DNA from 2 places in the Ensifer sp. R1-3 genome. Region 1 is predicted to be linked to the other one. Evidence: predicted binding sites of a transcription regulator. Region 1 holds the regulator's gene; the other holds the start of a gene.
The links. The regulator LexA, encoded in region 1, represses DNA repair genes until DNA is damaged. The targets are predictions, from matches to a motif close to TGTTCNNNNTGTGTTCNG.

Region 2: the regulator LexA is predicted to act here: its motif matches at 3,172-3,189, upstream of M1D43_RS09405 (PA0069 family radical SAM protein).

What each region holds. Positions count from the first base shown of each region.
Region 1 is NZ_CP096515.1:1,105,299-1,109,246, forward strand. Features, by position in the region: gene M1D43_RS05330 (membrane protein) at 1-225, shown strand, start outside; gene M1D43_RS05335 (hypothetical protein) at 273-620, opposite strand; gene M1D43_RS05340 (calcium-binding protein) at 1,021-2,100, shown strand; tRNA gene M1D43_RS05345 (tRNA-Cys) at 2,145-2,218, opposite strand; gene lexA (transcriptional repressor LexA) at 2,440-3,156, opposite strand; gene M1D43_RS05355 (hypothetical protein) at 3,375-3,539, opposite strand; tRNA gene M1D43_RS05360 (tRNA-Ala) at 3,649-3,724, opposite strand; gene M1D43_RS05365 (DUF1254 domain-containing protein) at 3,906-3,948, opposite strand, start outside.
Region 2 is NZ_CP096515.1:1,945,453-1,949,400, reverse strand. Features, by position in the region: gene M1D43_RS09420 (F0F1 ATP synthase subunit B) at 1-251, shown strand, start outside; gene M1D43_RS09415 (F0F1 ATP synthase subunit B) at 265-750, shown strand; gene rnhB (ribonuclease HII) at 1,140-1,790, opposite strand; gene M1D43_RS09405 (PA0069 family radical SAM protein) at 1,952-3,109, opposite strand; gene M1D43_RS09400 (glycosyltransferase family protein) at 3,288-3,839, shown strand.

The sequences.
Region 1 (3,948 bases):
TGGCGGATGAGCCTGCCCAATTCGCCGGCATTGCGCGTCCTCATCGGCGTTCTGCTCGTCTTCGGCGGTGTGCTCGGTTTTCTACCGATCTTGGGCTTCTGGATGGTTCCTCTGGGCCTGCTCGTGCTTTCGCACGACATTCCCTCGATGCGCCGACGGCGGCGCAAGCTGGCCGTATGGTGGGCCCGATGGCGGAGCAAGCCGAACTCGTCCGGCAAGTCCTGAGAGGTGGACCTCGCGAAGAGTCCACCAGCATGCGGATGCAGCGCATTTCAGTCGTCGGAACTGCCCGGCCTTCGACGCCGTTTGGGCAGGAGGGCCACAATGACGCAGGCGAGGACCAAAGCGACCGGCCAGAAGTCGGTCGCCTGATCCCAACTCCACTTCCACATTTCATAACCCTCTAGGTGAGGTGGCGGCAGCTTTGCGCTGATCTCGAAATCACGTTTTTCGCGGCCGTGAAAGTGTCCGATGGCGAAGGCGAGGCCGATGATCAGCGCCAACCTTCTCGGCGCAATCACCATGAACAGCAAGGCGACGACTGCTGCAATACAGACGCCCTCGACCACATGCCCGAGCCAATCGAAGTGGCGCTGAATGTAGCCCCAAGGAATATCCATCACATCGCGCTTCGAGTGCCGCCCTCCCGATGAGGCCGGCCGACGGGACGCTATAGCACAATCGCCGATCACGAGACCACATGGTCCTCCGGGTTCTGCTCTTCGTGGACGTCGTCCGGAGCGTGGGCAACCTCTTCCGTCTTTCAGCATCCGGACGCGGAACTTCACCGGAAAGTACAACCTGTAGTTAATCCGAAGTGGTCAATGGACAGGAACATCGCGTTCGGCAACATTAGAGCACTTTCAGGAAAAGTGTGGACGGTTTTCCGTGCGGAAGTGCGTATTTTCAAAGCGTTAGCCCGCTCGTCACTCCGACGAGGCCGGACGAGGTCGACGCCCCCAAGGCCGTCCGGGTCCCCAAGACGAGCATCACCTGCTTTGCAGCACTGTGGAGAGAAAAATGGCGCATCTGATCGGTGGCATCGCCCCTTGGCTCGGGCTCGACAACCACATCTTCGGCACGAACGATCCGGACATTGTCTTCGGAGACCCATTCACGACCGACAATAGCCTGGGAGTCTTCGAAATCGGCGGCTTCCTGTCTTCGGGGCAGGGTGGCCGCGACAGCCTTGACGGGCACGGAGGCGACGACACGCTCTTCGGCGACGCTTGGGCGATCTCCGATCAGGGGCGTGGTGGCGACGACCAGCTCGACGGCGGCGCCGGCGACGACACGCTGTACGGCGATGCCTTCTCGATCGATGTGAGTGACTCCGCGATCGTCGCCGGAGGGGACGATCGTCTCTCGGGCGGCAAAGGCAACGATACACTCTACGGCGATGGCTACAATTGCCTCAGAGGACGTGGTGGCGACGACTGGCTCGACGGCGGCGCCGGAGACGATATTCTCTCGGGCGACGCTTTCTCCCTCGGCGATTTTTTCATTGGCGGGAACGATCGGCTCCAGGGCGGAGAGGGCCATGACAAACTCTACGGAGATGGCCTCGACCAGGGCGTCGTGGAATCCGGCATCGGCGGCGACGACCACCTCTATGGTGGTTCTGGCAACGACTTTCTTGTTGGAGATGTTCTTTTCTCACGTGGCGGCAGTGGCGGCAACGACCTGCTCGACGGAGGCAAAGGCGATGATGTCCTGTATGGCGATGCAGAGGTCGGCGTGGACACCGCGGGTGGGGACGACCTCTTGATTGGCGGCGCCGGTAACGATCAGCTCTGGGGCGATGGCCGACTTACCGCAGCCTTCGCGGTCGAGACCGGTGCCGATCAGTTCCTGTTTGCGCGGAACAGTGGGCGGGATGAGATCTTCGACTTCGAATTGGACAAGGACATCATCCAAATCGCCGGCTATGGCTACGACGACTTCGCCGATTTTTTGTCCAACATCGGCGACGATGCTGACGGGAACGCTGTCCTGCAGCTGAATGGCACGGTCGATCAGGTCACTCTGATCGGCATCCACGCTGCCGACCTCAGCGCTGCCAACTTCGTCTTTGCGAATGCGGATTTCGCCCTCGTCTGACGAGGGGAAGTTTGTCGGTAACAAAGCTGATCAGGTGTGGCTTTTGGAGGCCTCGGCCGGAATTGAACCGGCGTACAAGGATTTGCAGTCCTCTGCGTCACCACTCCGCCACGAGGCCTCTACGATTTGCGTTTTCAAATCGTGGCGCGGATTTAGAATGATTGACCGCAATCCGCAAGAGGGTACATTTGGAATAGGGACTTTTTTATTCTGTATAAATGTGTCTTCCGTTCTGTGGACCGGGCGTGGCCATAGCGTCCCAAGGCGCAATACTCCCACGTAAGCGCTTTGAAACTGCGTACTTTCGTAGGAAGCGGCTGCGCACCTGGTCAGGAAGCTCTAATGATACCGCCGGATGAGGCCGACGAGCCTCCCTTGGATCTTGACCCGGTCCGGACCGAATATGCGTGTTTCGTAAGCCGGATTGGCGGCCTCCAGCGCAATAGAGGCGCCCTTGCGACGGAATCGCTTCAGGGTCGCTTCCTCGTCGTCGATCAGCGCGACGACGATATCCCCGGGGCTGGCGGTGCTTCCGTTCCGGATGATCACCGTATCGCCATCGAGGATGCCGGCCTCGATCATCGAATCGCCCTTGATCTCGAGAGCGTAGTGCTCGCCGCTGCCGATCATTTCGACCGGTACGGAAATATCGTGCATATTGTTCTGGATTGCCGAAATCGGCACACCGGCGGCAATGCGGCCCATGACCGGAACGGCGACCGATGCGGCCTCGGCCGGCGGCGCCGGTTTCGGTGCGGGGGGCGGCGCAACAGGCTTGCCCAGACTGCCTTCGATCACGCTCGGCGAAAAGCCGCGGCGGACCTGCGAAGCGCCCGCATAGGCCTCCGGCAGCTTGATGACTTCGAGGGCCCGGGCGCGATTAGGTAGCCGGCGAATGAACCCACGCTCCTCGAGTGCGGTGATCAAACGGTGGATGCCCGATTTGGACGCAAGGTCCAAGGCGTCCTTCATCTCGTCGAAGGACGGCGGGACCCCGGATTCCTTCATTCGTTCGTGAATGAACAGAAGCAATTCCTGTTGCTTGCGGGTCAGCATGGCGTCACTCCAGAATCGCGAAACAAATCAAGAACAGAACCTATCTGTTCCATATGTGTTCCGCAAGTGCCTAAAATTCCGTGAATTTCGCTTGCTGTTGAATGCCGATCCGCCCCGCGATCCGGCGTGTCGATGGCGATCGCTCGGAATTCGGGGCAGGGGCCGATACGCTCTCGCATGTTTTGGGCTTACGGCGGGCGGCGCAGGCCTATGCGATGCTAATAGGCAAGGCGCAGTCCGCCCGGCGTAAGAACGTCGAATTCAGGCTCGGGATAAGGCCCGTACCACTGGGTGTAGGTCGTGTTGGTCGAGCCTGTGCTGGCGCACCCCGAAAGGGCGAAGAGGGAAAAAATTACGGCTGCCACCAAAGATTTAACAGGCATGTTTTTCTCCACTCGCGGGAGTTGCCCAGACCTCGAACGGGTCAGACTAAAACTTTCTCTCAAATCAGCTTTTTTGGCAAGCAGCGAGCCGGCAGGGAGGACTGGTGGATGGTGGAGCCGAAGGGAGTCGAACCCTCGACCTCCGCAGTGCGATTGCGGCGCTCTCCCAACTGAGCTACGACCCCACTGGTCAACGATTGTATAAGAGTTTTCGGCCGACCGCGCCAGTGCATTCCACTTGCCGAATGCATCGCAATACAAAGATGAGGCTGACAACTGCAAGCCGCGTCGGTGCCCGCCGGCTGGCAGATAGGGCGGAGTGCAAGGTCACGAACACACAACGCCGCTATCGGCTTTCAGCACTGGCTATTGAGCCACCTCGATCGTGGGCGGCTGCCAAGAGCCATCG
Region 2 (3,948 bases), 840 kb from region 1:
ATTCGATTGCGGACACCGCCCGCGAAGCGGCCAAGGCGAAGGCTAAGGCCGACCGCGACGGTGTCGAAGCCGGTCTTGCGAAGAAGATTGCCGCTGCAGAAGCGCGCATCGCCGACATCAAGTCGAAGGCGCTTGCCGATGTCGGCGCGATCGCCGAGGAAACGGCGACAGCCGTTGTCAAACAATTGATCGGCGGGACCGTCACCAAGGCCGAGATCGCTGCGGCGTTCAAGGCCTCGGCCGGCAACTGAGGAAAAGAGAACCATGGCTCTTGATGCGACTTTCTATGCCCTCGTAGGCCTCATTCTCTTCTTTGTCCTCATCGCCTATCTCAAGGTTCCGGGCATGGTCGGCAAGGCGCTCGACGCCCGCGCAGACAAGATCAGCAATGAATTGGCCGAAGCCAAGCGTCTGCGCGAGGAAGCCCAGAGCCTCGTTGCCGAGTACCAGCGCAAGCGCAAGGACGCCGAAGCCGAAGCCGCAAGCATCGTCGCCGCGGCCCAGCGCGAGGCGGAGATGCTGACTGCGGAAGCCAAGCAGAAGACCGAGGAATATGTCGCGCGCCGCACGGCACTTTCCGAACAGAAGATCAAGCAGGCCGAAAGCGATGCGATCAACGCCGTCCGCGCAGCTGCGGTGGACCTGGCAATCAGCGCGGCCGAGAAAGTGCTCGCGAGCAAGGCCGATGCAGGCGCGCAGGAGGCGCTTTTCAAGAAGGCGATTGGCGAAGTCAAAGCGCGCCTGAACTAAGCGTAGCCGATAATACCCTGGAGATTGAAAAGCCCCGCTTCGGCGGGGCTTTGCTTTGCGGGATCCGTTATCCGGGCAACCGTACGTCATGTGGGGCGAGCAGGAGAGCAGACCCCCTCTGGCCTGTCGGCCATCTCCCCCACAAGGGGGGAGAATACCTGCGGCGGGCCTTCGCTTCCACTTCTGCGTTCTGCCCGTGGCATCGTTTTGGGCGTGCGAAGGTCAAACCGTTTGTCGCCCGCCCCAAGGCAATGGTCCCGCGAGAGGATCAGATGTGTATATGCCCTATCGCAGGCGGGGAGAGGGGACTTAAGAGCGTTCCGCGAGTCCCTTCGCCCCGCCTGCGGGGAGAAGGTGCCGGCAGGCGGATGAGGGGGCCTTCACCGCCGTCAAACCTGGCGGAACGGGCGGAAGCTCATGCGGTGCAGGGAGCAGGGGCCGTGGCTTTCGATCGCCGTGCGATGCTTCACGGTCGCATAGCCCGCATGATGGGCAAAGCCGTAGAGCGGGAAAGTTGCATCGGCGCGGGCCATCATGCGGTCACGGGTGACCTTGGCGACGATCGATGCGGCGGCGATCGACACGGAGCGGCTGTCCCCCTTGACGATCGCTTTTGCGTGGCAGGAGAGGCCGGGCGGCACGTCGCGGCCGTCAACCAGAACGATGCGGGCCGCCAGTTCGAGGCCGTGAACGGCGCGGCGCATCGCATCGAGGCTGGCCTTCAGGATATCTGTCGTGTCGATGCGCGCCGACGAGGAGGAGGCGATCGAAACCGTCGATGTCGCCAGAATTTCTTCGAACAGCGCCTCGCGCTGCTCAGCCGTCAGGAGCTTGCTGTCGTTGAGACCCGCCGGGATGGCGTCCGGATCGAGAATGACCGCGGCGGCGACGACCGGGCCCGCAAGCGGTCCCCGCCCAGCTTCGTCGGCCCCCGCGACCGGCCAGAAACCGTCGCGATGGGCGGCGCGCTCGAAGGTGAAATCCGGAACGGGCGCCTGAAGAGGAAAAAGAGGGGAATCGGGCTGTTTGCGACGTGACATGAAACGACACTCGCATACTCGCCCGATTCCCTTCAAGCCCCCGGCTCGGTTTGCGGCGGTTGCCGGGGGGGAACCAGCGCCGCCCCGTGGGGCAAAGGGCGGATGCTGGAATTTTCAAAGCCGTTCCACAGCGGGAAAGAGTGGCGGCTTATGCTTTCGATCTAAAGAAGCGACAGCTGAACGCCCATTCCTAGCGGCGGCACGAAGAGATCGCTGCGCAATTGCCGGCGCGTCAGATTGAGGCCGAGCCGCTTGGCCGCAAGCTCGAATCGACGGCCGATCTGCCAGGCGTAAGGTCCGCTGCCCTTCATTCGTTTACCGAACTCGGCATCGTAATCCTTGCCGCCGCGCATGGAGCGGATGAGCGACATGACGTGCCGGTAGCGGTCCGGGTAGTTTCTGAGAAGCCAGTCACGGAACAGGGGGCTCACCTCCAGCGGAAGCCGGAGGAGTACGTAGCTCGCATCCGACGCGCCCGCCGACTTCGCCGAATCGAGCACGCGCTCGATCTCGTGATCGTTCAGCGCCGGAATGATCGGCGCGACCAGTACTCCAGCGGGAATGCCGGCCTCGGAAATTGCGCGTAGCGCCTCCAGCCGCTTGGTGGGCGTCGACGCCCGCGGTTCCATGCTGCGCGCCAGTTTCCAGTCGAGCGTGGTCACCGAAATGCCGACCCGGGCAAGACCCTTTTCCGCCATCGGCGCCAGCAGGTCGATATCGCGCGTCACCATGGCCGATTTTGTAACGATCATCACCGGATGATTGGCCTCCTTCAGCACTTCCAGGATCTGGCGCATGATTCGCCATTCCTTTTCGATCGGCTGATAGGGATCGGTATTTGTGCCGATCGCGATCGGGCGAAGCTTATAGTCCGGCTTCGCCAGCTCGCGCTCGAGAAGACGTGGCGCGTCGGGCTTGGCGAAGAGCTTGGCTTCGAAATCAAGCCCTGCCGAGAGCCCCATATAGGCGTGCGTAGGCCGCGCGAAGCAGTAGATGCAGCCATGCTCGCAGCCGCGATAGGGGTTGATCGATCGGTCGAAAGATATGTCGGGAGATTCGTTGCGCGTGATCGCCGTCTTCGGCTTTTCTATCTGGACCTCGGTCTTGAACGGCGGCAACTCCTCGAGCGTTTGCCACCCGTCATCGAAGACTTCGCGCGATTTCTGCTCGAAGCGTCCCGAGATGTTGAGGGCGGCACCGCGGCCACGCCGACGATCGACGTCGATTCGGATGCCGGATCCGGCGACGAGGGCCTCCGCCACATCCACGCTGTTGCCGGGCGCATAGACGCCCTGCTTGAGTTGAGACAGATCGTTCATCGAAATCTCCCCGGAACCATGCTCGGCTCGCTTGGTGCTGATTATTTTCCTAGCGCAGAAAATAGAACAAAGCAAGAACAAATATTCAGCACATCTCCGGGGGAGGCGCGCGTTCATCCGCCACCCTGTGCGGACCTGCGCTTGTAGCAATCTGCGCTGCGATGCGATAGGAACGGCTATGCTGACGGTCATCATGGAAACGAAGGACAACGAAGCGGAGCTCGCACAGACGCTCTCGGCGCTCGTTGCCGGCGCGGTGGAAGGGCTCGTCAGCGATGTAATAATCCTGGACCACGGATCGACCGACGGCTCCCCCAGGGTCGCGGATGCTGCCGGTTGCCGTTTCTGCCTTGAGTGGGATCTCGGCGATGTCCTTCGTTCCGCCCGCGGCGAGTGGTTGATGCTCCTGGAGCCTGGTGCCCGCCCTATCGGTCGCTGGGTGGATGAACTGGCCGAATACGTCTCTCTGAACAGGAGCCCGGCGCGGTTTTCTCCCTCGCGAATGCATAAGCGCCCGCTTCTCAAGCGCTTGGCGCACAGGGCGCCGCCGCTGGAGTCCGGATTTCTGCTGCCGAAGGGGGACGCGGTCGCGGCTGCCCGCGGCAAGATGCCGCTCAGCGCCCTTGCGAGCGGACGAGCCGCCCGCAAACTTGCGACCGAGCTCGTCCCGGCCTGGGTCGCATTGGACAACCGGTCGGTGGGAGAACGGCACCGGACGCCCTGTTCGTAGAGCGGGATAAGGAAAAGCGTGTGCGGCTTTCAGCCCGCTTCCCGCTCTAACTTATTGAGTTGACGGTCTACCGCATCGGCCCGAAAATCGGAATCGATCTTCGGGCCGA